2 regions of the Arthrobacter sp. NPDC093128 genome follow, and region 2 is predicted to be linked to the other one. Evidence: riboswitches for the same ligand, from Rfam matches in the RefSeq annotation. Region 2 holds a riboswitch; the other holds the start of a gene.
What was found. A riboswitch is a leader RNA that binds a small molecule or an ion and turns the genes downstream of it on or off. The one in region 2 is predicted to bind cyclic di-AMP.
Positions count from the first base shown of each region.

Region 1 (19,473 bases), on a different contig from region 2:
CCAGGACGGGCGCCACCCAGCCCGGCCCCGAATAGCTGCCGCCGCTGCAGAGCAGGATCACGGAGACAATTGCCAGGCACAGCAAAGCCGCGCCGGCGTAGTCCACCCGCCGCCCGCGCGGGGTGTCCGGCAGCCGGAGTGTGAGGGTCACCACGGCCAGGGCGGCCAGGCCCAACGGCACGTAGAAATAGAAGATCCAGCGCCAGGAGAAGTGGTCCACCACCGCCCCGCCGGCAAGTGGACCGGCTACCGCGGCCACAATGAAGGCGGCGCCGATGATGCCAAGAAACCTGCCGCGGTCGCGGGGACTGACAAGTTCGCCAATGATCGCCTGTGCCCCGATCATGAGCCCTCCGCCGCCGATGCCCTGAACCGCCCGGTAGGCGATGAGTTCCGGCACGGTCTGCGCCAGGGAGCACAACGCCGCGCCAATAACGAAGAAGATCAGGGAGCCTTGGAGGACGCGCTTGCGCCCAAAAGCATCGCCGAGCTTGCCGGTCAGGGGCATCGCGGCCGTGGCGGCGACAAGGTAGCCGGTGATGATGGCGGACATCTGGTCCAGACCACCCAGGTCTCCGGCAACGGTGGGCAGCGCAGAGGCCATGACCGTCTGGTCAAGGGCTCCCAGGAACATCACGAGCAGGATGCCGGGCAGCGCCGCCCTGATGGCAGTCGGGATCCGCTTGGTGTGCTGCTGGGCGTTGTCCAAGGCCCCGGTCCCTCAACTTAGAGAACAACTAGTTCTCTAAAAGCTACGCCCGGCCGCTGCGCCGCACAATGGCCAGGCGTATGATCGACTGCTCCAGAACAGCCGTTTTGACCGTGGAAAAGGGCCGTTACGGAGCAATCGACGGTGAATTGACGACGGCGGCCCCGCACCTTCCAGGGGGAAAGGTGCGGGGCCGCCGTCGTACTCGGCACTAAAAGACCTAGCCGAGGCGGGCCTTCAGGCCCTCCAGTTCGGACTGCAGTGCCTCGGGCAGCGAACCGCCGAAGTTGGCGAACCATTCCTCGATCGACGCGAGCTCGGTGGCCCACTCGGCCGGGTCGACACGGACGGCCTCTTCAACCTGGGCCGGGGTCATGTCCAGGCCCTTGAGGTCGATCGCATCACCGGTGGGAACGAACCCGATGGGGGTCTCCACGGCGTCAGCCTTGCCTTCGAGGCGCTCGATGGCCCACTTCAGGACGCGGGCGTTGTCACCGAATCCGGGCCAGGCGAAGCCGCCCTCGGAATTGCGGCGGAACCAGTTGACCAGGAAGATCTTGGGCAGGCGCTCCGGGTTGGCCTTGGCGGACAGGTTCACCCAGTGGTTCAGGTAGTCGCCTGCGTCGTAGCCGATGAAGGGCAGCATGGCCATCGGATCCCGGCGGACAACACCAACGGCGCCGGCTGCAGCGGCAGTGGTCTCGGACGACAGGGTGGAGCCCATGAAGATGCCGTTGGACCAGCTGCGTGCCTCGGTGACCAGCGGAATGGTGGTCTTGCGGCGGCCACCGAAGAGAATCGCGGAAAGCTCCACACCGTTCGGGCTGTGGTACTCCTCGGCCAGCATGTCGATCTGGTCGATCGGCGTGCAGAACCGTGAGTTCGGATGCGCAGCAGGCTTGTCCGAATCCGGAGTCCAGGAGTTGCCCTGCCAGTCAGTGAGGTGCGCGGGCACTTCCTCGGTCATGCCCTCCCACCACACACCGCCGTCGTCGGTCAGCGCGACGTTGGTGAAGATGCTGTTGCCCTTGGCGATGGCGCGCATCGCGTTGGGGTTGGTTCCCCAGCCGGTGCCGGGAGCGACGCCGAAGAGACCGGCCTCGGGGTTGACGGCGCGGAGCTCGCCTTCCTTGCCGAAGCGCATCCAGGTGATGTCGTCACCCAGGGTCTCCACCTTCCAGCCTTCGATGGTGGGATCGAGCAACGCGAGGTTGGTCTTGCCGCATGCGGACGGGAAGGCCGCCGAGACGTAGTACGTCTTCTGCTCCGGGGACGTCAGCTTCAGGATGAGCATGTGCTCAGCCAGCCAGCCTTCGTCGCGGGCCATCACGGAGGCGATGCGGAGGGCGTAGCACTTCTTGCCCAGCAGCGCGTTTCCGCCGTAGCCGGAGCCGTAGGACCAGATGGAGCGTTCCTCGGGGAAGTGCACGATCCACTTGTCCGGGTTGCACGGCCACGGCACGTCGGCCTGGCCGGCCTCGAGCGGGGCACCCAGGGAGTGCAGGGCCGGGACGAAGAACGCGTTGGTCTCGGTGATGCGGTTCAGCACGTCGGTGCCGATGCGGGCCATGATGCGCATCGAGGCAACAACGTAGGCACTGTCGGTGATTTCGACGCCGAACTTGGGATCTTCGGCATCCAGGTGGCCCATGACGAACGGGATCACGTACATGGTGCGGCCGCGCATGGAGCCGGCGAACAGTCCGCGCAGCTTCTGCTTCATCTCAGCCGGGGCCATCCAGTTATTGGTGAAGCCGGCGTCGTGCTCCTTCTCGGAGCAGATGAAGGTCTGCTCTTCCACACGGGCTACGTCCGCGGGATCAGAGAATGCAGCGAAAGAGTTGGGGAAGAGCTCCTGGTTCAGGCGCGTCAGCGTTCCTGCTGCGACGAGTTCGTCGGTGAGGCGCTTGTTTTCCTCTTCGGTACCGTCAACCCAGTGGATGCGGTCCGGCTGGGTAAGTTCTGCAACCTCTTCGACCCATGCCAGCAGGCCAGCATGTGTAGTGGGTGCTTTCTCAAGCAGCGGCAGTCGTGCGAGATCGCCCATTGCGGTTCCCTTCCTCGGGTTCAGTCGTGTGTCCTAAATGCTAGGGCTCTAGACCACTGGAATTTCTGGGCTAGAGATGGGATGTCCTCGGGGCTAAAAAGCAAAAACCGCGGAAAATCAAGGAACAGCACCCAAGAAATCACGCAATTTTGTGAGGAAGGTCACATAGACCGGTCTAGTCGCGTAGATTACACACGTTTCGATTTGGAACTCCGTGGCAACTCGCGTAAAGTAATTCGAGGTTCGGGGGTGAACGAAAAACTCCCGGAGCCGAGAATGCGCCCATAGCTCAGCTGGATAGAGCGTCTGTCTACGGAACAGAAGGTCAGGGGTTCGAATCCCTTTGGGCGCACAGATAGAAAGATCCGCACCGGTTCGCCGGTGCGGATCTTTTTTTGTTTCAGTATGTTTCGGCCTGACCGCCGAGGGCGGCCGCCCGGCAGGCCTGACCGCCCCTTCGGGTCAGGCCGCCGCCCTACTTTTCTATTGACTCGGTGATGCGGTGACGGATGCCGTCGAAGTGGTGGTTGAGCCGTTCAGCAGCCAGGGCCTTGTCCCCATCCGCCACTGCCTCATAGATCCCGCGGTGCATCGCCGCCGTCTCCGTCAGGTCCTCGGCACCGGTGCCGACCTCGAGGTGGATTTGCCGGTAGACCTTCCAGAAAACGGCGAGCAGGTTGATCAGCAGCGCGTTGTTAAGCGGCTCAAACAACCGCCGGTGGAACTCGGCGTCCGCTTCCACAAACGCCTCCCCCGCGGCAGCCAGCTCCTCCATCCGGACCACGGACTCCTCAACAGCTGCCAGCTGCCCGGAGCTCATCGCATCCATGGCGCTGGCGACCAGGCCGGATTCGAGGGCCTGCCTGACGTCCACCAGCTCCAGGGCCTCACCGCCCCTGTGCCGCAGCGACAGCCTGCCACGGAATGTCAATCCGTCTGCCAGGGCATCAAAATTACTTGGCGCCACAAACATTCCGAATCCGTGGCGGATTTCCACAACGCCAAGCGCCTGCAGCACTTTGAGTGATTCACGGAGCGTATTCCGCCCCACGCCCAACGCCACGGCGAGCTCGTTTTCAGTGGGCAGCGGATCACCCACTTCGAGTTCACGTTCCAGAATGAGGTCCATGATGTCCGCCTGAAGCGCGCGGAGCCGCGCCTGGGCGCTGAACCGCGCCTGCGAAGCGACGCCTGATGTAGTCATGGGTTCCCCTAACCGAGAGTCCTGAACCACCGGACACAGTGGGTCACAGCAAACAATATTGGATGTCCCACCTACTGTTAAGCTCCCGCGCCTGTCCCGGGCCCGATTCCCGGCGCCAATCCCCGGGGCTGCATCCCGCCCCAGGTCCTGGATGCCGGGCGTAGTCTGTTGCCATGACGGCGACGATTGAACGCGAATTCGATGTCATAGTGATCGGCGCGGGCGCCGTGGGGGAGAACGTCGCGGACCGCGTGGTCCAGGGCGGCCTGACGGCGGTCCTGGTGGAGGCGGAGCTGGTTGGCGGCGAATGCTCCTACTGGGCCTGCATGCCCTCCAAGGCCCTGCTGCGCCCCGGCACCGCCCTCCATGGCGCACAAACCGTTCCCGGTGCCGGAGAAGCTGTCACGCGGACCCTGGACGCGTCCGCCGTACTCAAGCGCCGGGACTACTTCACGTCCAACTGGCAGGATGACGGCCAGGTCAAATGGGTGGAGGACACCGGGATTGAACTGATCCGGGGCCGCGGCCGCATCACCGGCCCCCGTGCGGTCGAAGTGACGGGATTGGACGGCAAGAACTACCTCCTCTCGGCGAGGCACGCCGTCGTACTCTCCACCGGATCGGCCCCCACGGCCCCGCCGGTAGCAGGCCTGGCGGAGCTGGACTACTGGACCACCCGTGAGGCCACCTCCGCACGCAGCGTTCCGCGCAGCCTGGTGGTCCTCGGCGGCGGAGTGGCCGGCACCGAGCTGGCGCAGGCATTCGCCCGACTTGGTTCGTCCGTGACTCTCGTGGCCCGCGGCGATCTGCTCAGCATGTACCCGCAGGACGCCGCAAATCTGGTGCTGGCCGGGCTCCGCGCGGACGGTGTGGACGTCCGCCTCAACACCGGCACTGAGCGGGTCAGCAAGAACGACGACGGCTCCGTCACCGTGGCCCTGGCGGACGGCAACAGCCTCAGCGCCGAGAAGCTGCTGGTGGCAACCGGCCGCCATGCCGCCCTCGAGGGATTGGGGCTGGAAGCCGTGGGCCTTGGCGCCGCCGACGGCAAAGTACCGCCGCTCCGCACGGACACCACCGGGCTGGTGGAGGGCATCGTCGCCGGCGGCGGCGACGGCGGCAACGGCCCGTGGCTCTATGCGGTGGGGGACGCGGCCGGCAAGGTCATGCTCACGCACCAGGGCAAATATTCGGCACGCGCCACAGGCGACGCCATCGCCGCGCGGGCCAAGGGTGAGCTGCACGGAACGCCGGCGCCGTGGAGCCGCTACGCGCAGACCGCCAACGACCATGCCATCCCCAACGTGGTGTTCACGGATCCCGAGCTCGCCAGCGTAGGCCGGTCCGTCGGGCAGGCGGAGAAGGACGGCTACAACGTCTCCTCTGTGGAACTCGCCATCAACGTGTCCGGCTCCTCGCTGCATTCCGAGCACTACGAGGGCTGGGCGCAGCTGGTGGTGGACGAGGACCGGAAGGTGCTGCTGGGGGCCACGTTCGCGGGCCCGGACGTGGCCGAGCTCCTCCATGCCGCCACCATCGCCGTCGTGGGCCAGGTGCCCCTGGACCGGTTGTGGCATGCGGTGCCGTCCTACCCCACCATCAGCGAGGTGTGGCTTCGGCTGCTCGAGGAGTACGGCCTCTGACTGCTTGGTCACATCCGCCGCATTCTATTTGAACTGACTGGTCAGTTCAGTTAGCCTTGAAGCAGAAACCCTCTGCGAAAGGCTCCAATGCTCTCGGTTCGACAGCTTCACGTGAAAGGCCGGCGGGATGACCTCCTCCCGCCGACTTCACTCCAGGCCCGGCGGGGCGAGCTGGTATTGGTCACCGGCGCCGGCCAGGACCAGAGAACTGCGCTCGCACTCACACTGAGCGGACGCATGAAACCGTCGTCCGGCGAGCTCCTCTGGGACGGCGTGGCGAAAACCAAGCACATTCGGCTGGCCAGCTCCCTGGTGGACGCCCCCGGGGTCAACGAACCCGAGCAGCACCTGAGCGTGCGCGATCTCGTTACCGAAGACCTGGCCCTGATCCCCCGGCGCTACCGCGGTGCACTGCTCAGCAAACCATGGCTGAAAGTCAACCGCTTCGAGGACATCGCTGGCCTGTGGACGGAACAGCTGGCCCCCGCCAGGCGCATCGAACTGCTCACCGCCCTCTCGCTCGCCAACCCGGACACCGACCTCCTGGTGGTCGACTCCCCCGACCGCCACAGCGCTGACACCGCAGACTGGCTGCCGCGGCTTCAGGAGCTGGCGTACGACGGCGGCCGGCACCTCGCCGTCGTCGCCACGGTCGCTTCCCTCCCGGACAACTGGACCGGCCCCGCCGCGGTGATCGGCAACGCCGTACCTCTCCCCCCGGCCAGCAAGAGTTTTTGTCCAGATAACGCGAGCAAAACGGCCCCGAAGTCCCCGGATCTGGACAAAAACTCCATTACCGAAACCGAAACAGAGGACGCAAAGTGACTGTGCTGCGGCTGGCCCGCTCCGAACTCAAGCGCATGACCGGCGGGCTGCTGCCCAAGCTGACCATCATTGCCCTGGCCATGGTGCCGCTGCTTTACGGCGCGGTGTATCTCTACGCCAACTGGGATCCGTACAGCAACCTGGACCAGATCGACGCCGCACTGGTGGTCGAAGATACCGGTGCCACGTCCGGCGACGGAACACAGCTGCATGCCGGCCAGGATGTAGCGGACAGCCTCATCGACGGTCACGTGTTCAACTGGCAGCCGGTCGATTCCGCAGAGAAGGCCGATGAAGGAGTCAGCAGCGGCAAGTACGCCTTCGCCCTCAAAATTCCCAAGGACTTTTCCGCGAACCTTGCCTCCCCCGGCAGCTTCGACGCAGCCAGCCAGGCCATGCTGAACGTGACCACGAACGACGCCAACAACTACCTCCTGAGCACCATCGTGGACAAGCTGACCACGGCCGTCCACTCGAGCGTCGCGAAGGAAGTGGGCGAGGAAACCGCCAACCAGCTGCTCACCGGGTTCGGCACCATCCACACCCAGATGGTCAAGGCCGCGGACGGCGCCGGCCAGCTTTCCGACGGCGTGACCAAGCTCCACGACGGCACCGTGACCCTCCACGACGGCACCACGCAGCTGAGCAGCGGGGCCGGCGAGCTCTACGGCGGCCAGCTCAAGCTGCGCGACGGCGCCAACCAGCTGAACGCCGGAGCGGCACAGCTGAGCGACGGACTCGGCCAGCTCGAGGACAAGACGGCCTCGCTGCCGGCCGATTCGCAAAAGCTGGCCGACGGCGCCGCCCAGGTGGCCGCCGGAAACGCCACCCTGAACACCAAGGTGCAGGACGTCGTCGGACAATTGAACGCGGCGGACCAGGGGCTGCGGAACCGGGTTGTCGAGTCCAACAGCAGGCTGATGGCCGCAGGGATCATCACCCAGGCCCAGGCGGACAGCATCCTGGCGGACTTTGATGCGGCTGCTGCCTCCGGACCTGTCGCGGACGCCAGGGCCAAAATCCAGTCTGATGCGGCGCAGATCCAACAGCTTGCCGACGGTTCGGCTGCAGTGAGCGCCGGTGCCGCCAAGCTGGCGGCATCCACTCCCGCCCTGACGGGCGCCATCTCCCAGGCGTCCGCAGGCGCCGACCAGCTCCACACCGGATCATCCGCACTGGCGGCCGGCGAGCAGAGTGCCGTTGACGGCGCCGCGAAGCTGGCCGAAGGCGCCCGGACGCTCGACGGCGGCGCGGCGCAGCTTGAGGACGGCGCGGCAACGGCTGCCGGCGGAGCAGGCACCCTTGCCTCGGAGCTGGCCAAGGGCGCCGGGAAGGTTCCCAATCCCGACGATGCCCAGAAGGACAGCCTCGCCAAGGTCATGGCCGATCCCGTGGCCGTCAGCAACGTCTCCCAGGCGAAGGCCGGGTCCTATGGGGCCGGCCTCGCGCCGTTCTTCCTGACCCTGGCACTGTGGATCGGCATCTTTATGCTCATCCAGGCCATGCGGCCGGTCACGCAGCGGGCGCTGGCGTCCAACGCGCCGTCGTGGAAGATCGCCGTGGGCGGCTGGCTTCCCTTCCTGGCTGTCTCCGTTGTCCAGGCGAGCCTGCTCACTCTCGTCGTGGACCTGGCGCTGGGCCTGGACCCCGCGCACCCGGTGCTGATGTGGCTGTTCATGCTTGCGGCCTCCATGGCATTCAGCGCCATCATCCAGGGCATCGTGGCTTTGCTTGGTTCACCCGGGAAGCTGGTGGTGCTGATCCTGCTGGTGCTTCAGCTGGTGTCCTCGGGAGGCACCTTCCCCTGGCAGACCACGCCCCAGCCGCTGCACGTGGTGCATGAGGTCCTCCCGATGGGCTACGTGGTCACCGGGATGCGGCACCTGATCTATGGCGCGGACCTGTCGATGATCCTGCCCACCGTGGCCGGCCTGCTTGGCTACACTGTGCTGGGGGCCGCGCTATCAACGCTGGCCGTCCACAAGCACAAGTTCTGGACCCTGAAGTCCCTGAAACCGGAGATCGCCGTATGAGCAGGCAGGAAGCCGGCGACAAGAAGCTCCGCCCCGCCCGCACCAATGCCACCAAGCAGAAGCTGTTCGAAGCCTCCATGGAACTCATCGGGGAACGCGGTGCGGCCGGCGTCACGGTGGACGAGATCGCTGCGGCCGCCGGCGTTTCCAAGGGAACCGTGTATTACAACTTCGGCAGCAAGTCCGACCTGATCGCCCAGCTGCTGCGCCACGGCGTGGACATCCTGCTGGCCAGGCTGCTGAGCGTGAAGGACTCCTCCGCTGACCCGCTGGCGGCCATGGACGAGATGATCGGCCAGGCGATGGACTTCATGGCCGAGTACCCGTCCTTCGCCAGGCTCTGGGTCAGCGAGAACTGGCGGACCCCCAGCGAGTGGCAGGACACCTTTGCCGAGCTCCGCGGCCGCCTGCTGGAAGTGATCGGCGCCGCGATCGAGGGCGTGGCCGGACGGTACGACGTTGACGAATCCATCTCCCGTGGCAGCCTGGAGACCGCCATCTTCGGCGCATGCTTTGTGGTGGGCCTGGACCGCCAGACGTACAACCCCGAGCGCACGCGCGAACAGAGCGTCGCGGCCATCATGGCAATCATGCGTGGCTACGTCAGGAAGTAGCGTGCGTCGGGGAAGATTAGTCACATGCGCCACATGGGTAACAGTGGAAGACTAGCCATCATTGCGGCCTTCGCCGCCGCGGGCCTTCTGGTGCTCACCGCGATCACGCTCGAAGAGGCAGTGATGTACACGTTCCTCGGAGCCGTGGCCGTGGGATACCTTGCCTGTGTCGTCCAGGTGGTGGCCCGGCGACGCAACGTGGCCCTGCTGGCGGGAGGCGTGGGAACCAGCCTGTTCATCGGTTTCGCCATTGCTTTCCTGCGCATGTGGGGGCTCGCCTTCACCGCGGAACCGGATTCGCTGGGCACGGCCGTGACCACGCAGGACTCCGATATTTACTTCTACCTCGCTGCCGTTTCCGGGGCGGGAACGCTGCTGGTTCTGTTCACCGGCGCAGTGTGGCCGGCCGCACGGCCCGGTGCCGGGACCGCCTACGGACGCGTTCCCGCGTCAAGGTCAGGAGCCACCCGCGCCCCGGCGGCCAAACGGCCCGCGTCGGCGTCGTCATCCGCCAAGGCCCCCGTGACGCGCGTGTCCCGGCCAGCACCCAAGTCCGCCGCGCCTAAGCCCGCCGTGCCCAAGCCGGCGCCCAAGCCATCGCCCAAGTCGCCCGCAAAGGCCACATCACGTCGCTGAGCATGCCATCTGCGCTGGCCCGGAGTGGCCCCCTGCCGGCCCGGCCGGAGGACGGCGATAGCCACTCCGCACAGCAGCAGCAGCCCGCCGGCCATCTCAGCAGGTGAGGGGACCTCTCCCAGGACCAGCCACGCCGTCGTCATTCCCACCACCGGGACAAGCAACGTAAAGGGGACCACTGCCGAGGACGGGTAGAGGCCCAGGAGCCAGTTCCAGATTCCGTAGCCCACCAGGGACCCGAGGACAGCCGTGTAGATGGCGCTCAGGATGGTGACCAACTGCAGCCCGGTGAGAGTGCCGCCCACGGCGGCCGGACCGTCGATCAACAGCGACAACCCGATCAGCGGCAGCGGAACCACGGCACCGGACCACACAACGAGGCCCAGGCCGGAGGACGCCTTGGCCTGCCGGGCAACGATGTTGCCCGCCGCCCAGGACAGCGCGGCCGCCAGCACGATAACCAGGGGAAGTACAGGCGCCACCATGCTGCGGCCGACTGCCACCACTGCAAGGCCCGCCACACCGAGCACGACGCCGGCGAACTGGCGTCCGCTGGGACGTTCACCAAGGATTCCGGCAGCCAGCAGCACCGTTAGCAGCACCTGTGCCTGCAGGACCAGTGAGGCCAGCCCGGCAGGCATACCCAGGGCCATGGCCAGGTAGAGGAGGCCGAATTGTCCGGCACTCATAAACAGGCCGACGCCAAGGATGGCCCGCCAGCTGACGTCGGGCCTGCGGATGAAGAAGATCCACGGAAAGACCACCAGTACAAAGCGCATAGCGACAAATAGCAGCGGCGGCACTTCCGTGCCGTTGGCGTGCAGGCCGAGGTCGATCGCAACGAAATTCGCGCCCCACAGGACGGCCACGAGGACCGCAAGGGCGGAATGGCGAAGGTTCACGCTCCGGCTGCCGGTTCAGTACTGCAGCGCCACGGTACGCCGGTCAAAGGTTCCGGGGGCGCTCTCCGGGAGACCCGTCCGCTCCGCCGTCATGCTTGTCGCCGCCCGGGACGGAATCGGTCCGCCGTGTCGTCCCGGGTTCCGCGGCGCCCGCCTCGGTGGTGGTGGATTCCGTAGTACGGGAGTCGGTGGTGCGGGGTTCGTTCGTGGTGGGGGCAGCAGTGCGGGGGTCGGTTGTGCGGGGTTCTGCGCCGGCTGGGCCACCAGTTGGCGGAATGTTGTCCCCGCGTCCGCGGGTGCCGGCTTCCGCACGCGTCTGCGGCGGGACGGGGGCCTCATCGTACTCGTCGGTGTCCTGCCGGTCGGTGTCTTGCCGGTCGGCGGTGACCACGTCCGGGTCAACTTCATCGGCTTCGCGGAGCTGCTCCTGCGAAGAGGCCCGCACGCGTTCCGCTTCATCCTGCTTTTCGCGGGCATCCCGGCGCAGGCGCTCGGCCTCCACCTCTGCCTGCTTGGCATCGGCCTCGGCACGCGCGGCTTTGGCTTCGCGCTCCCGTGCTCCGAGCTCATCGGCCTTCGCTTTTTCACGCATTTCGGCGGCCCGGTTCCTGTCCGCCTCCACCTTGCGCTTGCGGTTGAAGAACAGTAACGCTGCAATGATCGCAGCCACCACCACAACGCCGATGATGATGCCCACAAGCTGTCCTGAGTCCACGATGATCTCCTCTAACCTGGGCCGCCGATGAATATCTCCAGTAAACATCACAAACCCACTGCTGACCATGAACCGCGGCGGTAAATTGCCGGGGCTTACTTGTGCGCCCGGGGAACCTTGAAGTGCGTCAGCCGGGCGTCCTGGCCGTCCAGTTCAGCCCAGGTCTTTTCAGTTTCCAGGACGGTCAGGCCGCTCGTGGGAAACCGGTTGGCAGCGTCCATGTAGGCATCGTGGTTGGAGTCACGTGAAGCAAGATGCATGGCAAGATCCTGCACGCCGGGCATGTGGGAGATCACCATCAGTGTGGTCACGGTGTCCGGTACCTGGTTGATGACGGTAAGCATCCGAATTGCCGATGCGCCGTAGAGGCCGTCCTCAAGTTTCGGTGTCGGGGCCTTGTCCCCCAGTTCCGCGCACACCCACGTGCACGTCTGCCGGGTCCGCAGCGCACTGGAGCACAGGATGAAATCGGGAACCACTCCGTGCTTGAGCAGCCACTTGCCTGCCAGCGGCGCCTCCCGGTGTCCGCGTTCTTCCAGCGGCCGCTCATGGTCGGGCACGCCTCCGGGCCAATCGGCCTTGGAGTGCCGCATGAGGACCAGCCGCCTGATGTGATGCTCGCTCATGCACCAATCCTAGTGCGGCGGCCTTGCCCCTCAGGTCACAGCCGCCCTGCACACGGTTTAGTCCTCTAGGACGAAGGTCACTTCGAGCACGACGTGCCAGGCAACGACGGCGCCGTTCGCGATTTCGACCTTTTGTTCCTTCACCCATGCGCCCGTGACACCCCGCAGCGTCTTGTTGGCCCGGTCGACGCCTTCCTTGATGGCATCATCAAACGAGGTTTTCGAGTTCGCGCTCAGGGTTGTAATGCGTGCAACTGACATGGTTCCTCCTGATGGTCGGATGGACGATCAGAGCCTACGCCGCACCACCCCAAGCCAACAGGGCCATAGGACCACACCGACGCCTGAACCAACGCCCCCACCAGCCGCGGAGACACATGCTTCAAGAGCCCACCCAGCGCGAAGAGCCGGCCAGCTGGGTGAGGGCGCTGAAGCGTAGCGGCGCATACGGGCGAAAGGCGGCATTCCGCGTAGCGCCGCATCGCCGACTGAGGAACGAAGGAGGTGTCTAAGGCGCGGCGGAAAGCCGCCTTCCGCCGCGCCTAGGGAAAGCGAAAGCGCCCGCCCCCAAAGACAGGGGACGGACGCTTTGCGCGGGGTTAAGACTAGATGGAGTATTCCGGAGCGGCCCAGACCACGACCTCCGGGTGCTCGTAGAACCGGTAGCCCTGGCCACGGACCGTGCGCACGGTGTTGGCGAGGCGGCCCAGCTTGGAGCGGAGGCGGCGGATGTGGACGTCGATGGTGCGCTCGTTGGGAACCTCTTCGGCGTTTCGCCACAGGCCCTCGAGCAGCTCGTCGCGGCCCACGGTGCGGGTGCCGTTTTCGACGAGGTAGTTGAGGAGCTCGAATTCCTTGAAGGTCAGGTTCAGGGATTCGCCGTCGAGGTGGACTTCGCGGCGGGCCAGGTCGATGAGGACGCCGGAGGGCCGGGGATCCTGGGGCTGCGGCAGCCGGGCCGCTTCCGTGCGCTGGCGGGAGTTGACGGTGGGGTCACCGAAGGTGGACCGTACGACGTCGAGCGCCGAACCCGGGGCGCTGGCGGGGGCAACTGCCACCGCAGCGTAGCTCTCCGCACCGGAGACGAGGGACTGTGCGTAAGCCCGGATTTCCTGGGCAAGCTTGGCGATGGAGGTGCCGGCTGCTGCCGCGGTTTCCTCGTCGATGCCCATATACAGGACAAATCCGCGGGCAACGTTTTCGTTCGCGACGGGGCGGATGGCGCTGCCGTTGGCCGGTGCAATCACGGGGGTGGGTGCCGTCTGCGGGGCTGACTCGGCGGCGGGAACAGCGCGAAGCTGGCCATAAGAGTTCGGGTTGTAGCCCTGCGGCGCATAGCCGGGGGCCGGGAAGCTGTTGCCGGGGGCTGCCGGGGCGAACGCCGGTCGGGCGCCGAATCCCTGGCGGAGGCCGGAAGGCTGGCCGCCCTTGTTGGCGTTTCGGACGGAGATGTGGACGTATCCAGATGCAACTGACATGGAATGCTTACCTCAATGTGAATGGCCGTCATCGCGGCTCGAATGCTGGCTTTCCCCGCAATGAGATCTGGGGAGGGGGTCCCGACGCTGGGCTTGGGGCGAATGCCTAAAAACTTCTCGGGGTGGGAAAGTTAGGCGTGCATTCGACAACAGCGCATGTCTTCGCCAGCGGGTGGGCTGGTCCAGGATTCTGCGGCTGCAGGTGCTGTTGAGTTCTTGTTCACAATTGAAGTGTGCAACGTAACAATGACAACTTGCAAGTAACAATGGACCAAATCGTCCGCATCGTGAGACGGAATCCCGCATTGTGGCCTAAATCACGATTCTGAAATGACAATAAAATAACAGGTGTTTTTCAGAACGATCGATCAGAATTGGTTAGATTCCGAATAATATTCTCCGAAACGAACCCTTTGGTGATAAAAATTCAGCCAGTATGGAATTGCTGAAATACGAGGTCCGCTTATTGCCGATGTCCAGCCCCCGGTTTGCTTCACCTAAAAATCTGGCCCATGGAACCCGCTCGGAACCCCCGCTCGCTCAGTTGGACTGCCCTGACAGCGTGGTGGCCACGAGCTGCACGGACTCCGCCGGGAACCCGTTGGAGTCCTTCGCAGCAACGATCCTTATCATGGCGCCGGAGACGATATCGGCGACTGTCAGCTGGCTGGTTGAGGTTCCGCCGGCCTGTTGACGCCTTTGTTGCTGATTGCTCACTGCCACGTCCGAACCCAGCGAATACGTCCGGCTGAACCCGTCCGTGCTCTTGACTGTCACGGCGTCCGAACTGACCTCGGTGACTGTGCCCTGCTGTTCCACTTTGGTGACGTAAGCGCCGTCCTGCAGGATCACGTATTCGGAGTGCACTGCGGCGGAAACCCCGCTCCCCATTCCCCCCAGCCCCTCAGGGGCAAAGTTTCCGGGTCCACCCTGGGCAGGCATCCCGCCGTCGGCAAATCCGCCCGGCGCACCGCCGCGGGCGCCCGGCAAAGTTTCCTGCAGCGCATCGCCGTCGGCCGTTGCGTCGGCGGTGCCGTCCGCCGCGGCGGAGCTGGACGCCAAGGCGTACATTCCCACGCCGGCTCCGCCTACGAGGACAACCGCCGCTCCAGCGGCCACCACCCCCCGCTTCACGGTCCAGGATTTCGAACGGCCGCCCGGTCCGCTGCCCGGGAAGTGTCCGGCAGACGCCGGGGCGCCCCATCCGCCGGCCGGTCCGGACGAACCCCATCCCGCCGGCAGGGAGCCGGAAGCAGCGGACGACGGCGGTGCGCCCCACCCCGAAGCCTGCCCGGAGCCGGCAGTGCCGGTGACGGGGGCGCTGACGAGGCTGCCTGCCGGACCTGGCTGGTTTTCCCGAGTGGGGTCCGGGTTGGTTTCCGGAACCGGCGTGTTGTGGTGGTTGCTCATGGCGTACTCCTCGGGACTGCGGACGGTGTCCACCCCAGACTCTGAATCGTTCCTGTGCGGGGGCTGTGCACCGCAAGAGGTGAGCCTGTGACCTTTCTGCGGCCACCTTCAGCCCGGAAACAACCGATCCACGCCGTGCCGCCCGGGAAGGCGCGCCGGAGCGTTCAGCTGGCTAGGCTGGGATTCACAGCTGGCCCACAGGATCCCCATAGCGCCGGCTAAACCGTAGATCGGAGAGTTGTCCCATGGCCACTTCGCACTCCATGACTAACAACCTTCCCCAGCTCACCCACCCGGACGGCTCCCCCATCCGCGCCCTGGTGGTTGACGACGAACCCAGCCTCTCCGAGCTCATGAGCATGGGCCTGCGGATGGCAGGCTGGTCCGTTGCCGTCGCCGGCGACGGCCCTGAAGCCGTGAAACTCGCCAAGGAGTTCCGCCCGGACGTCCTGGTGCTGGACGTGATGCTTCCCGGGTTCGACGGCGTTGAGCTGCTCACCAGGATCCGCGCCTTCACGCCGGAGGTGCCCGCGCTCTTCCTGACGGCAAAAGACGCCGTCCAGGACCGCATCCTCGGCCTGGCGGCCGGCGGCGACGATTACGTCACCAAGCCCTTCAGCATGGAAGAAGTGCTCCTCCGCCTGCACCGGCTGGTCCAGCGCTCCGGGGTTGCCGCCATGGACACCGCCGAACTGGTGGTGGGCGACCTCGTCCTCAACATCGACACACGCGAGGTGACCCGGGCCGGGGAGGAACTGCAGCTCACGGCCACCCAGTTCGAACTCCTCCGATACCTCATGGAGAACCCCAAACGGGTGGTCAGCAAGGCACAGATCCTGGACCGGGTGTGGGACTACGATTTCGGCGGCCAGGCCAACATCGTGGAACTCTACATTTCCTACCTGCGCAAGAAGGTGGACGCAACGCACCCGCCCATGATCCACACCGTCCGCGGGGCGGGCTACGTCATCAAACCGGCGGATTAATCGGTGCCCACGCTTGCCGGCGTAGTCCGCAAAGAAGGCCGCCGCTGGCTCGATCCCTCAACCTGGCACCTGCGCACCCGGCTGGTGCTCGTGACCATGGCATTGCTGGTGGCAATCTGCGGCGCGATTGGCCTGTTCAGCTACGCGTCCATGGATTCATTCCTGACCAAGCAGCTCGACGATCGCCTGGGCCAGGCCTCTCGGATCTCCAACAACGCCGGCCGGCCTCCGAACGGCAATCCGTCCGGCAGGCCGAATCCGCTGGACGGCCCGGGCCAAGGCATCGGCACGCTGTTTGCCCGCATCAACGGCGAAAACGTCAGCTCCGGTTTCCTCGCCAAGGACGCCACCAGGTCATCGCTGTCCGCCGAGGATGACCAGGTCCTGCTGGCCCTCCGGCACGACGGAACGCCGGTTGACCGGACCCTGTCCACCGGCTCCTACCGCCTGGTGGCCGTGGAGGCGCCCTACGGGGACGTGATCGTCACCGGACTACCCCTCGATGAAAAACAGAACACGCTCAACTCCCTGGTGTGGACCATGGTGATCGTTTCAATGGGGGGCCTGGTCCTGATCGGCCTGGCCGGAACGGTCCTCATCCGCCGCACAATGAAACCCCTCGAGCAGCTGTCCGAAGTGGCAACGCAGGTTTCGCGGCTGCCCCTCGACGCCGGCGAGGTTGCCCTCGCGGTGCGCGTGCCGCCGTCGAACGCGCACCCGGGAACTGAAGTGGGCAGCGTGGGCCACGCGCTAAACCTCATGCTGGACAACGTCTCCAAGGCGCTCGAGGCCCGGCAGCAGAGCGAGACGAAGGTGCGCCAGTTCGTGGCCGACGCCTCCCACGAGCTCCGCACGCCACTTACGGCAATCCGCGGCTACACGGAACTCATGCGGATGACCGAAGACTTCACTCCGGACGGCAAGAAATCCCTGGCCAGGGTGCAAAGCCAGTCCGAACGGATGACCACCCTGGTGGAGGACCTCCTGCTGCTGGCCCGGCTGGACGAAGGGCAGCCGCTCAAAATCAGCGACGTGGACCTGACGCAGCTAGTGGTGGAAACCGTTAGCGACGAGAAGGTCATGGCACCGGACCGCGTCTGGCAGCTTGAGTTGCCCGACGAGCCGGTGGTGGTCCGCGGGGACGCCACGCAGCTGCACCAGGTGCTGGCCAATTTGCTCTCCAACGCGCGCAAGCATACGGACCCCGGGACCACCGTTGTCACCGGCGTGATGCGCTCCGCTGACGGCAGCGCCGTGGTGACCGTGACGGACAACGGCGCCGGGATCCCGCCCGAATTTGTGGACCGGGTCTTTGCCCGCTTTGCCAGGGCGGACGCCGCCCGCACCAGCCCGGCGGGTTCAGCTGCCGCGGGAGCGGCCGCCGCTGGAGCGGCCGCCTCTGAGGGGACCAGCGGGCTGGGCCTTTCAATTGTGCAGTCGATCATGGAAGCACACGGCGGAACCGTCGAAGTCACCTCCCGTCCGGGACGCACGGAGTTCGCGCTGCGCCTCCCCTGCGAACCACCGGCAGCCTAGTTCTCAACGCACGGAAATCACGGCCGGCCGATGCCCATTTGGGCCGGCTGGCCTTTTCCGTGATCGAACGAATCCCCGGCCTCCCCGGCGCAAGTCAACGCGCCGTCACAGTGATCCTCGTTACCGAAATGTGACTTAAGGTTCTATCTCCTGTACGGTTTTTAGAGTGCGGCCACCGTTCCGGCCGCATATCCGGATGGACGCCAAACTCTGCCGCTACCCGGATTTCCTCATGATCAGGCAGAGGCGGGGGACCCAGGTCTCCGGGCATTCTGCATCGCCGCCCTCGGGGTGAAGCCGACACGTGAAGTTCCGTGCGGCCGGATGACCTCATCCGAACCCGACAGCTAACTCCGCCGGCATCGAGAGGCAACCATGACTAAATCCACGCCAGAAGTACGTCCAGAGCGCCCTTCAAGTAAGACCGCGGTGCCCGCAGAACGCTCACGCCACCGCGCTGAATCAGCCAAGACGGCGTCCCCGCTGTCCCGGTTTACCGCCGGCCTGCACAGCTCCGGCCGCCGCGCCGCAGTGGTGGCCACCGCCTGCGCCGTGCTGATCGGCGTCGGCGCCGCCGGCCAGGCTTCCGAGCCCGCCGCGCCGGCAAGCTCGGCGACGGCCGCGGAAATCGCCGCAGCGAGCGCCGACACGAAGTCGAAGCTCGCGTTCGAAAAGATCCTGGTTTCGGCCATGCCGGCTCCGGCTTCCGTCAGCATGTCTGCGCAGTCCACCGAGGAGCAGCCATCCGAAGAGCAGCCCGCGGAGGAGAAGGCCGCGGAAGCACCCGCCCCCGCCCCTGCACCGGCGGCAGCTCCGGAACCGGCTCCGGCTCCCGCGCCCCCTGTCGCCGTGGACGACCCCGCAGCTGCCCAGGAATATGCCGCCTCGCAGCTCGGCAACTACGGCTGGGCGGCTGACCAGATGCAGTGCCTGACCACGCTGTGGACCAAGGAATCGGAGTGGAAGACCACGGCGACGAATGCCAGCAGTGGCGCGTACGGCATTGTCCAGTCGCTGCCGGCCGAAAAGATGGCCAGCGCGGGCGGGGACTACCTCACCAATTTCCGCACTCAGATCAACTGGGGCCTGAACTACGTCAAGGAGCGCTACGGTTCCCCCTGCGACGCCCTGAACTTCCACCTCGCCAACAACTGGTACTAAGCCGGCCCCGACCCGCCGGACTGTTCCGCATCAGCCGAAGGCGCATCAGCCGAAGGCCCCGAATCCACGTGATTCGGGGCCTTCGGCCGTATTGCGGGTGAATCGCTTCCCGGCTTCCACAGCAGGTGCACAGCTATGGCCTAAATCCTTCATATGCGCCAGCGTCATAGTTTGAACCATGACGCTCACAGACCAGGCCCCGGGGATCCTGCCGCACACGCAACTGCGGGCTGCCGTCGACGTCCCGACGGGTGCCGCTCCGGCGCTTTCCGGTTCGGGTAACATCCGCCGCGTCCCTATCGACACGCGGGCCGCCGTCGACGAACGGACCGGAACCGCCGCGCCTGTCCTGGATGTGACCATCCCGGTCTACAACGAGGAACAGGATCTGGAGCAGTCCCTCCGGCGGCTGCACGCTTACCTGCACGGCACTTTCCCGCACACCTTCCGGATCACCGTGGCGGACAACGCCAGCACCGACGGCACGCTCCGGATCGCCGAGCGTGTGGCCCGGGAACTCCGCGAGGTCACCGTGGTCCGGCTCCCGGACAAGGGAAGGGGGAACGCGCTTCGCACGGTGTGGCTCGTGTCGCCGTCGCCCGTGCTGGCCTACATGGACGTGAACCTTTCCACCGACCTTGCTGCGCTTGCCCCCTTGATAGCACCGCTCATCTCCGGGCATTCCGACCTGGCGATCGGAACCCGGCTATCGCGCAGTTCGCGTGTGGTCCGGGGACACCGGCGGGCGTTCATCTCCCGTGGCTACACCCTTTTGCTGCATACCCTGCTAGGTGCGCACTTCAGTGATGCTCAGTGCGGCTTCAAGGCCATCCGCGCGGATATCGCCCGGCAGCTCCTCCCCCACACCGCGGACAACGCCTGGTTCTTCGACACCGAGCTGCTGGTCCTGGCCGAAAAATGCGGACTCAGGGTGCACGAGGTGCCGGT
Region 1 covers NZ_JBFBEY010000017.1:49,198-68,670, reverse strand. The annotation lists gene AB0N24_RS19450 (MDR family MFS transporter) at 1-709, opposite strand, end outside; gene AB0N24_RS19445 (phosphoenolpyruvate carboxykinase (GTP)) at 930-2,756, opposite strand; tRNA gene AB0N24_RS19440 (tRNA-Arg) at 3,035-3,108, shown strand; gene AB0N24_RS19435 (FCD domain-containing protein) at 3,232-3,960, opposite strand; gene AB0N24_RS19430 (NAD(P)/FAD-dependent oxidoreductase) at 4,134-5,603, shown strand; gene AB0N24_RS19425 (ABC transporter ATP-binding protein) at 5,691-6,428, shown strand; gene AB0N24_RS19420 (YhgE/Pip domain-containing protein) at 6,425-8,461, shown strand; gene AB0N24_RS19415 (TetR/AcrR family transcriptional regulator) at 8,458-9,075, shown strand; gene AB0N24_RS19410 (EamA family transporter) at 9,507-10,613, opposite strand; gene AB0N24_RS19405 (hypothetical protein) at 10,657-11,328, opposite strand; gene AB0N24_RS19400 (histidine phosphatase family protein) at 11,424-11,954, opposite strand; gene AB0N24_RS19395 (dodecin family protein) at 12,012-12,215, opposite strand; gene AB0N24_RS19390 (winged helix-turn-helix domain-containing protein) at 12,560-13,432, opposite strand; gene AB0N24_RS19385 (hypothetical protein) at 13,973-14,842, opposite strand; gene AB0N24_RS19380 (response regulator transcription factor) at 15,088-15,828, shown strand; gene AB0N24_RS19375 (HAMP domain-containing sensor histidine kinase) at 15,832-17,364, shown strand; cyclic di-AMP (ydaO/yuaA leader) riboswitch at 17,556-17,740, shown strand; gene AB0N24_RS19370 (hypothetical protein) at 17,740-18,525, shown strand; gene AB0N24_RS19365 (dolichyl-phosphate beta-glucosyltransferase) at 18,704-19,473, shown strand, end outside.
Region 1: another riboswitch for cyclic di-AMP. It lies ahead of AB0N24_RS19370 (hypothetical protein); the one in region 2 lies ahead of AB0N24_RS05850 (M23 family metallopeptidase).

Region 2 (11,140 bases):
AAGTTGGCGTGCTTTAGACGGTACAGGAATTCCGCGTGAATGTCACATTCAGGTCACGGCATGTCACAGGAATGCGAGAGTGTTCCATCGGATTGGATCAGAGCCAGCCGGTGGGGTCAACGACTTCGCCGTTGACCATCACTTCAAAATGGAGGTGGCAGCCGGTGGAGGCGCCGGTGGTTCCGCTGAGGGCCACAACGTCGCCACGGCTGACCTTCTGGCCTACCTGGACGTTGGACGAGGACAAGTGGTTGTACGTGGTCTCCAGGCCGTTGCCGTGGTCAATCACCACGCGGTTTCCGCCGCCGTAGGGGTGCCATCCGGTGAACGTCACCGTTCCGCTGGCCGCGGCCATAACACTTGTGCCGCACTGGGCCGCATAGTCCTGCCCGCGGTGGAATTCGCCGGTGCCGCCGGTGATCGGGCTGACACGAAAGCCGAAGGGGGATGCGGAAACCATCTGCGCCAGCGGTGCTCCGAGGCTTCCGGTGGATGCTGCACGGGTAATGGTGCCGGCGGACTGCGCGCTCAGCAGCTGCTTGAGCTTGCCGTCGGGATCGCCCTTGGTGGCGATATAGGTCCGGTTGAAGTCGATTTTGGCGCCTGCAGCCGCGGAAACCTCAGGCTGCGCCGTTACAGATGCGGCGGCCGCGGACGTGTTTCCGGTGTCCGCTGTGCTCATCATGGGTCCGGTTGACGGGACGGTCACAGTGAGGACCAGTCCGGTGGCGGCCAGGGCAATGCCGGCCTTCTGACCCACACCGCTCGCGGAAGCGAACTCCGTGACCTGACTGAACAGGCTCCGGCGCCGGCGCGCATCACGATGTGCATCGCGTGGCCTGACCGTCATAACGGCTTCGGCCACGGGGTACTCCGAAGCGGGACCAGTCGCCCTGCGGCGGCCCCTGACGGTCTGCGTGGTCAAGAAATATCCTCTCTGGATAGCCTGCGGAGTTAGCTGTCGGATTCGGGTCAGAGAGATCAAAGACCCGGTCCGCCAATGCAAGGCATCCGGCACAGGGGTATCCCTAAGGATTCCTTCGTCGGAGATGACTTGCCGCTGACGGACTTCACCCCAAGGCCGCTTTTCAACGGCCGGTTGTGGTTCCCCCGCCTCTGCCAGGAGGTGTTTCGTACGCTGATCCGCTGGCAGAGCTCGGCTTCGGATCAGGTAACGCTTTAGTATCGGCGCTAGTCCCCAACTATAGGTGATTAATCAGCGCGGTAATAATTCCGTTATCTACGTCTCAGTGAGTTGTAGGTGGTCCTATGAGGTGTGCGGTTAGCTGACGGTAACAAACACGTGGGCCGCAACTTCCGGCGGCAGCTCGAGGGCGCCTTCGATTTCAGGCACGCGCACCGAGATGTACTCCCCTACCCGCTCCAGGGCGAGCGTCGCGCCCGGCCGGATTCCGCCTTCATCGAGCTGGACCAGCAGCTCCGGTTCAACCTGGATGGGTTCGGCCAGACGGCTGACGGTGATGCGCGAGTCGGCCCCGTACCCGGTCATCGCGTCGAGCAGGTTCACCACACCGTCGGTGAACAGAGGAGCCGGTTGGCCGCCAAGCGCCGCCAGGCCGGGAATGGGATTGCCGTAGGGGGAAACCGTGGGGTGGTTCAGGAGTTCGAAGATGCGCCGTTCAACGCGCTCGCTCATGACATGTTCCCAGCGGCAGGCTTCGTCGTGGACATACGCCCAGTCCAGGCCGATGACGTCAGCCAAGAGCCGTTCCGCCAGCCTGTGCTTGCGCATGACTTCGGTGGCCCGTTTCCGGCCGGTTTCCGTGAGCTCAAGGTGCCGGTCGCCGGAAACAACCACCAGCCCGTCGCGCTCCATCCGGCCGATGGTCTGCGAAACGGTGGGCCCTGAGTGGCGCAGCCGTTCGGCAATCCGGGCGCGGAGAGCCACGATGTTCTCTTCCTCAAGCTCCAAGATTGTCCGAAGATACATCTCCGTGGTGTCGATCAGATCCGTCATCCAGCTCAGCTCCTCGAGCACAGTCCTTGCGTCAGTCCCACCGTACCGCGCGGAGGCGTTCTCCGTCGGTCTCGTCAAGTGGATCTGCATCCACCGATCAGCCTTGGGAACAGCCCTCGGGGATCAGCCCGGCCGGCGTCGCGGCCCGCTGTACGTCAAGGTCAAGCCTAGCCTATTTTGAATTACTCCGGATAATCCGCCGCAGTACAGCCGGCGCAACTGAAGTGCGCCGACCGCCGGGATGTCTCAGTGACTGGACTATGACGGGTGCCGTTCCGTCCCCCGCAGGCACGTCAGGCAGAATATAGGGGATTCCTCCGGCAGGAACCCGTGTACTGCCGGGCCTCTCCCACGTCCACGCCGAAAAATTGGAGCCATCGTGAGCGACACCAGCATCACTATCCCCGCCAACCTCCTGCCCAAGGACGGACGGTTCGGCGCCGGGCCTTCAAAGGTCCGCCCGGAGCAGATCGAGGCACTTTCCGCCGCGTCCGCCACGTTGCTGGGCACCTCCCACCGCCAGGCCCCGGTGAAGAACCTCGTGGGATCGGTCCGCAACGGCCTCAGCGAATTTTTCCGCGCGCCGGAGGGCTACGAGGTCGTTCTTGGCGTGGGTGGCTCCACCGCGTTCTGGGACATCGCGGCGTTCGGCCTGGTGGACAGCAAGGCCCAGCACCTTTCCTTCGGCGAGTTCGGCTCCAAGTTCGCCTCCGCCACGAACAAGGCTCCGTTCCTGGACGCCTCCTCCATCCTCAAGGCCGAGCCCGGGACACGGCCCACAGCCCAGGCAGAAGCGGGCGTGGACGTGTACGCCTGGCCGCAGAACGAAACGTCCACAGGTGTGGCTGCCCCGGTCAAGCGGGTTGCCGGTGCGGACGAGGGATCGCTGGTGCTGGTGGATGCCACGTCCGCCGCGGGCGGCCTGGATGTGGATGTCTCAGAAGCCGACGTATACTACTTTGCGCCGCAGAAGAACTTCGCGTCCGACGGCGGCCTGTGGCTGGGCCTCTTCTCCCCCGCCGCGCTGGAGCGTGCCGCGAGGATCAAGGAAAGCGGCCGGTGGATCCCGGACTTCCTGGACCTGCAGACCGCCATTGACAACTCCCGCCTGAACCAGACGTACAACACCCCGGCGCTGGCTACCCTGGTGACGCTGGACGCGCAGGTGCAGTGGCTGAACGCCAGCGGCGGCCTCGATTTTGCCGCTGCCCGCACCGCCGATTCAGCCGGACGCATCTATTCCTGGGCCGAGGCCTCCGAGTACGCCACGCCGTTTGTCACCAAGGCCGAAGACCGCTCAAACGTGATCGCCACGATCGATTTCGACGAGTCGATTGATGCCGCGGCCATCGCCAAGGTCCTCCGCGCCAACGGGATTGTGGACACGGAGCCTTACCGCAAGCTGGGGCGCAACCAGCTGCGCATCGCCACCTTCGTTGCGATCGAGCCGGACGACATCTCGGCCCTCCTGTCCAGCATCGACTACGTAGTGGGCGAACTGCGGAAGTAACGCATCAGCTGACGCTGACCCCGTTAGCGTTCGACGGCGTCGTCCGGGTTTTGCTCCCGGACGGCGCCTTCTTCTTTGCCTTCTTGTCTTTCCGCTTCGCTGGTGTGGCCGGACGCGCCGGATACCAGTCGGAAATACCGCATCCCCCGGGCCCGTCGGTTGAAGCCCAGCCTCAGCTGCTTTGCCCGGATGATCCACACCATTCCGATCAGCGCGGCCAACAGCCCGGAAACCGCTGCCACGGACATGGACCAGCGCGGGCCTGCAACGTTGGCCACCCAGCCGACCAGGGGCGCCCCGATGGGGGTTCCGCCCATGAAGATGGCCATGTAGAGGGCCATCACACGGCCGCGCATGACCGGGTCCGTGGTGGTCTGCACGTAGCCGTTCGCGCTGGTCATCATCGTGATGGCAAAGAGGCCCACCGGCACCAGGGCCACGCCGAACCAGAAGTAGCTGGGTGCCAGGGCCGCCAGCCCTGACGTGACGCCGAACGCGCCGGCTGCTCCGAAAATGATCCGCAGCCGTGGCCTGCTTCGGCCGGCGGACAGCAGCGCTCCGGCCACGGAGCCGATGGCCATGATGGAGTTCATCAGCCCGAAGGCACCGGCGTCCAAACCGAACTCTGTACCCACCATGGCCGCGATGAACAGGACAAAGTTCAGGCCGAGGGTGCCCACAATGAATACGGCCACGAGGACCACCACGATGTCCGGGCGGAACCGCACGTAACGAAGTCCTTCACGGATCCTCCCCTTGCCGGGAGCCGCGCGGGGAAGGAGGCGCAGGGATGAAGCAGGAATCTTCCACAGGCTGAACAGGAGGGCCAGGAACGTGGTGGTGTTGATCAGGAAAACCCATCCCGGTCCGACGGCCACCGTCAGCACGCCGGCCACCGCGGGTCCGATCATCCTGGCGACGTTGAAGGAGGCACTGTTGAGTGCCACCGCGTTGGGCAGGTAGTCGTCCCGCACCAACTCGGAGACGAAGGTCTGCCGCACGGGTGCGTCCAGGGCGGAAACAAGGCCCAGGAGCAGGGCAAAAGCGTAGACATGCCACAGCTGCCCGGCGCCGAGGACCACCAGGAGGCCCAGCCCGGTGCTCAGCAGCGCCATGGTGGACTGGGTCAGCACCAGGAGGTGCCGCCGGTTGAAGCGGTCCGCCACCAGGCCGGCCACGGGCGCCAGGAAGAGCTGCGGCCCCAGCTGCAGGGCCATGGTGATGCCCATGGCCCCCGCGTCATGATCTGTCAGATGGTCAAAGACCAGCCAGTCCTGGGCGGTGCGCTGCATCCAGGTCCCGATATTGGATATCAGGGCACCAACGAACCAGAGCCGGTAGTTGAGGATATGCAGGGACTTGAAGGTGGACATCATCGCCGGCCTCCGTGTTGCCTGGTCCCCGTTATTTCAGCTGGCTAGTCAGCCTCGCGGAGCGATTGGCCAGCGTCTGATTCCACGTGGCCGGCGTCAGGTCGGTCGTCGGATTCCTCTTCCGCGCCGCCGTCGGAAACGGCATCCTCGTCGTCGTCGGAAACGGCATCCTCGCCCATCAGGTCCGGGGCCGTATCGTCCGCGGTTGCGTCGTCCGCAGCGTCCGCGGCGATCCCGTCGACGGCTGCGCCGGCGTCCGCAGTTTCGGCGTCCGCAATTTCATCATCCTGGGCATCTTCGGGGCGAACCCGTTCTGCCCACGGCACCCATTCCGGCGCAAGGATTGAATCCTCCGAGGGCAACAGGCCGAGTTCGTTCACCGTGATGACCTTGGAACGTGAGTTGCGTGTGAGCACCGCGTACCACTGCCACCCCTGGTACCCGGCCAGCAGGGACTCAAAGAGATGCGTGACAACACGGTCCCCCTCGGTCTTCGCACCCAGGTGCCGTCCGATCTGCGAGGCCGGGGCGATGCCCTCAACCGCAGTCCGGGCAAAGTCGGCGGCTGCAGCGAGCACGGCATCCGGCTTGCCGGTGCGCCATACGGGGACGCCGGCACGGGGCCTTGAGGCCGGTTTGGGGGCGCCCTGATCAGGTTCGGAAGTCATACGGATGCCTAAGCGTCCAGCTCGTCGGCAACCTTACGGAGGGCGGCGGCAATCGCCTTGGCCTTGTTGCCTTCCGGGTACTTTCCGGCGGACAGCGTTCCGGACAGGTTATCCAGCACGGTCACCAGGTCCTGGACCAGGGGGGCCAGGTCCTTGGCGCTGGGACGCTTTGCCTTGGCGATGGACGGTGTCTTGTCCAGCACGCGCAACCCGAGCGCTTGTGCGCCCTTGCGACCGTCAGCCACGCCAAACTCCACCCGGGTGCCGGCCTTGAGCTCCGTTACGCCCTCGGGCAGGGCGGATTTGGGCAGGAATACTTCCTGGCCGTCCTCGCCCGCGAGGAATCCGAAGCCTTTTTCCTTGTCATACCACTTGACCTTGCCGGTAGGCACGTAATCAACCTTCTTCGTTCTGGACTTCCTGTGACACGGCCGGCGGCCACCGCATCCGCATTGATATGCGGGTTCAGGGTATGGCTGCCTGGACCATGTTGGTCTGTATCTTCAAGGTTATCCTGCCGGGACCCGGTTTCCCGCTTTGCGGCACGGGCACGGCCGGGCTGTTAGCGTTACTTCCATGACACCCTCCCGCTACCGGCGGCCACTGATGATAGTTGCGGCGGTCATTGCCGTTTTTTCCCTGGCCGCCGTGGGCGCCGTCATGGCCATTGCCTTTGCCGGCAGCGCAGCCCCGGTGTGGGTCACGTCCTTTGCCCTGTACGGCCTGCCGCTGGCATTCCTCCTGATGATTATCCTGGTGATCGACGGCGTTGCCGCCCGGCGCCGGGCAGGAAAGTCCGGCGGGCGGTAACGTTGAACTGATGTCCCTTATTCGCGCGCTCAGCAAGGAATTGGAGGCACGCAGCGATGACTCGTTGCGGGCCTTGTTCTCCGCGCGGCCGGACCTCATCTCACCGAACGTTCCGGACTTCCCGGCCCTGGCGGCCCGGGCCAGCGCACGAGTCAGTGTGCAACGGGCGCTGGAGCGGCTGAACCGGCCCCAGATGCAGGTCCTGGAGACCCTTCACCTTTGCACCAACACGGACACTGCCCACAGCGCTTCGGCTGCGGGGCTGAAGAAACTGGTCCACGGCGCGTCGCTTTCCGCCATTGAACGGATCCTGCATTCCCTTGAGGAACTGGCCCTGGTGCACCGTGCCGATCCCCCGCACGGCGCCGCGCTGCCTGCCGGTCCCCGCCAACGGTTCTATCTTCCGGTGGGAAGCCTTCGGGACGTCGTGGGAATTTATCCGGCCGGGCTGGGCCGTAGCTACACGGAGCTGGTCCGGCTCCAGCCGGCCTTCGCCCAGCGCGTGGTGCAACTCGTAGCCGAGCTGCACCACAGCGGTGCCGCCATCCATCCCGCAACAACGCCCATGGAAGCCGCCCTGGCGCTGCAGCACTGGACGGCCACGCCGGAGGCGCTGAACCGGATCCTCGCCACGGCCCCGGAGCGGACCACCGGGCTTCTGGCACGCTTCGGGAACTGGGCCATGGGCGCGGTCCCCCAGGCGCAACGGCGCGCTTCGGTCCTTAACGAAGGTTCCGACGTCGGCCCGGTGGACTGGCTCCTGGCGAGGGGCCTGCTGGTCCCGCTGGACGCCGCGCACGTGGAGTTGCCGCACAGCGTGGGCATCTCGCTCCGCGGCGGAGCCGTGATCGAGGATTTCACCCTGACTCCCCCTGTCCCCAGGCTTGGACAGACCACGGCGGCACTGCGGCGCAATGCCGCCTTGGGCGCCATCGCAGAAACCCTCCGGCTGACAGGCGACCTCCTGTACTGCGTGCGCGAGCAGCCGCTCGTGACATTGCGGAGCGGCGGCGTCGGGGTGCGCGAGATGAAGCGGCTGGCCGACTCGCTCCGGATCGAACTGCACGACGCCGGCCTGCTGGTGGAGCTCTGCGCCCTCGCCGGACTCGTCCGGCTTGACGTTGACAGCTCCGCCTGGGTCCAGCCAGAGCAGCTGGAGTGGCTTACGCTGCCGCGGCAGGAGCAGTGGCTGTGGCTGGTCAATGCCTGGCTGGCCAGCGAGCGCGCCCCGTCGCTGGTGGGGCAGCCCATCACCGGCCCCGGCGCGGGCCCCGCCCCGCATCGTGCAGCGGCCGGCACCACCATCAACGCACTGTCCGCTGAAGCCCAGCGGCCCGACGCCCCAGTGGTCCGGAAACGGATTCTGGAGATCCTGAACGAACTTACGCTTGAGGCGGCCGAGGCGGATGGCAAGGCGCCGGTCCTTGACGCCGCGGCGGTGCTGCAACGCGCCGAGTGGACCCAGCCGCGCATGGCCAGGCGTTTTAGTTCGCTGATCCGCGGTGTCCTCGCCGAAGCCGAAATGCTCGGCCTCATCGGTTCGGGTGCGCTCAGCCAGCTGGGCTCGGCCATAGCCGCCGAGCGTCCGGATGAGGCTTTGGACATCCTGGGAGAGCATCTGCCGGCCGCACTCAACCACGTCCTGCTGCAGGCCGACCTTACCGCTGTGGCGCCGGGATACCTGGCACCTGAGCTGAGCGAAAAGCTCCTGATGATGGCCGACGCCGAGGGCCAGGGTCCGGCCACTATCTACCGCTTCTCGGTGGCCTCGATCCGTCGCGCCCTCGACGCCGGCCACGACGCCGCCAGTTTGTTGGGCTTCCTGCGCGAGCATTCGGCCACTGTGGTGCCGCAGCCGCTTGAGTACCTCGTGGAGGACACCGCGGCGCGTCACGGCAGGCTCCGGGTGGGTGGCGCCTCCAGTTTTATCCAGAGCGACGATGAGGACGCCCTGCTGGAGCTGGTCAAGGAATCCGGCGCGTCCGGGCTGGGGCTGGTACGCATCGCGCCCACGGTCCTCATATCCCGCGCGGGGCCCAAGGAAACCGCCCAGGTTTTGCGTGCCCTGGGATTGTCGCCGGCCGTCGAGGAACCGGAATCAGCGCTGGTCCGGCTGCGCCGCACCACTGCCGTTCCGGGCAGCGGGCGCCCGGTATACAGCGCGCCGCGGACGGCGCCTCCGGAGGCCGACGTCGACGCCCAGCTGGCGATTCTCCGCAGCCACAAGGGCCCCCACGGCGGGAACGGCAACGGGAGCCACCGCCCGCCGGCCGGATCAACGGGTGAGGAAGCAACGCAGCTCGGGCTCGAAACCCTGCAGAAGGCCATCCGGCTCCGGCAGTCCGTAGTGATGAACGTTGTGGACAGCCAGGGGAATTCCAGCCGGGAAACGGTTGTTCCGGTGTCTGTGACCGGAGGACGGGTCAGGGTGTTCGACCCCGCCCGCGAAACCGAGCGGGTGCTCTCCATTCACCGGATCATCGATATTGAGGCGGAAGAGGAATTCCAGCAGTGACCAGCATCCACCCGACCGGGAGCCTTCGGGCGTTGGCGCCGTGAACGACGGCCCCCTGATTGTCCAGAGCGACAAAACCATCCTGCTCGAAGTGGACCATGAGCAGGCAACGGAGGCCAGGCACGCCATCGCCGCCTTCGCCGAGCTTGAGCGCGCGCCGGAGCACGTGCACAGCTACCGGCTCACTCCCCTGGGCCTGTGGAACGCCCGCGCAGCAGGGCTGGATGCTGAACGGGTGCTGGACACCCTCCTGAAGTATTCACGTTTTCCCGTCCCGCATTCCCTGCTCATCGACATCGAAGAAACCATGTCCCGGTACGGCCGGCTGCGGTTGGAAAAGGATCCGCAGCACGGACTGGTGATGCGGACCAGCGATTACCCCGTGCTCGAGGAAGTCTGCCGTGCCAAGAAGATCCAGCCGTTGCTGGGCCCGCGCATCGACGGCGAAACCGTGGTGGTCCATTCCTCGCAGCGGGGGCAGCTAAAGCAGTTGCTCCTCAAGATCGGCTGGCCCGCAGAGGACCTCGCCGGCTACGTGGACGGCACGCCCCACCCCATCATGCTCAATGAAACCGGCTGGAAGCTCCGGCCGTACCAGAAGCTGGCCACGGAGAACTTCTGGGCCGGCGGCAGCGGAGTGGTGGTGCTCCCCTGTGGCGCGGGCAAAACGCTGGTGGGCGCGGCGGCCATGGCCATCAGTTCCACCACGGTGTTGATCCTCGTGACCAACACCGTGTCCGCCCGGCAATGGAAGGACGAGCTCATCAAGCGGACGTCGCTGACGGCGGACGAAATCGGCGAGTACTCCGGCTCGGTCAAGGAAGTCCGCCCGGTCACGATTGCGACGTACCAGGTCCTCACGACGAAACGCGGCGGGCTCTATCCCCACCTGGAACTGGTGGACGGCCACGACTGGGGCCTGATCATCTACGACGAGGTCCACCTGCTGCCGGCACCCATCTTCCGGATGACCGCGGACCTGCAGGCCCGGCGGCGGCTGGGCCTGACGGCCACCCTGGTGCGCGAGGACGGCCGCGAGGGCGAAGTCTTCAGCCTGATCGGCCCCAAGCGCTACGACGCCCCGTGGAAGGACATCGAGGCCCAGGGCTACATCGCGCCGGCGGACTGCGTGGAAGTCAGGGTGGACCTGCCGCACGACGAACGTGTTGCGTACGCCATGGCTGAAGACGCCGACAAGTACAGGCTGTGCGCCACCTCCGAAACCAAGTCCGATGTGGTGGAACAGCTGGTGGCGCAGCACCGGGGTGAGCAGCTGCTGGTGATCGGTCAGTACATTGACCAGCTGGACGAACTGGGCGAACGACTGCAGGCCCCGGTCATCAAAGGCGACACGTCCGTGAAGGAACGCCAGAAGCTGTTCGACGCGTTCCGGGCGGGCGAGGTGCACACCCTGGTGGTTTCCAAGGTGGCCAACTTTTCCATTGACCTTCCCGAGGCCTCGGTCGCCATCCAGGTGTCCGGCTCCTTCGGTTCCCGGCAGGAGGAAGCCCAGCGCCTGGGCCGCCTGCTGCGCCCCAAACAGGACGGCCGCGCGGCGCGGTTCTATTCACTGGTGGCACGGGACACGCTCGACCAGGACTTCGCAGCGAAGCGCCAGCGGTTCCTGGCGGAGCAGGGCTATGCCTACCGGATCATGGATGCCAAGGACGTTGGGCGGAATCCCACAGCCACCTGAGCGGACCTCCCAAGGCCGGACCCATGGGACACACAACATTCATTCAGAAAACTCCCAGATTCTGGGAGCATCATGGGAGATATGAAAAAGAACGGTCCCGAAGCCAAGCTGCTCGTCGTCGATGATGAACCAAACATCCGCGAGTTGCTCTCCACGTCGCTGAGGTTCGCCGGCTTCGAGGTCGTCTCGGCCGGCAACGGACGCGATGCCCTCGCCGCCGCCGAGCTCCACTCCCCCGACCTTGCGGTCCTTGACGTCATGCTGCCCGACATGGACGGCTTCACGGTGACCCGCCGGCTGCGGGCCGCCGGCAAGCACTTCCCCGTCCTCTTCCTCACCGCCAAGGATGACACCGAAGACAAAGTCACCGGACTCACGGTCGGCGGCGACGACTATGTCACCAAACCCTTCAGCCTGGACGAGGTGGTGGCCCGGATCCGCGCCGTACTCCGGCGCACCCAGCCAATGATTGACGACGACGCCGTGATCCGGGTGGACGACCTGGAGCTCGACGACGACGCCCACGAGGTGCGGCGTGGCGGGACAGTCATTGAGCTCTCGCCCACCGAGTTCAAGCTCCTGCGATACCT
Region 2 covers NZ_JBFBEY010000004.1:14,470-25,609, reverse strand. The annotation lists gene AB0N24_RS05850 (M23 family metallopeptidase) at 98-925, opposite strand; cyclic di-AMP (ydaO/yuaA leader) riboswitch at 929-1,172, opposite strand; gene AB0N24_RS05845 (metal-dependent transcriptional regulator) at 1,283-1,978, opposite strand; gene serC (phosphoserine transaminase) at 2,358-3,488, shown strand; gene AB0N24_RS05835 (MFS transporter) at 3,512-4,861, opposite strand; gene AB0N24_RS05830 (DUF3027 domain-containing protein) at 4,906-5,529, opposite strand; gene AB0N24_RS05825 (cold shock domain-containing protein) at 5,538-5,921, opposite strand; gene AB0N24_RS05820 (hypothetical protein) at 6,106-6,339, shown strand; gene AB0N24_RS05815 (helicase-associated domain-containing protein) at 6,350-8,854, shown strand; gene AB0N24_RS05810 (DNA repair helicase XPB) at 8,895-10,550, shown strand; gene AB0N24_RS05805 (response regulator transcription factor) at 10,632-11,140, shown strand, end outside.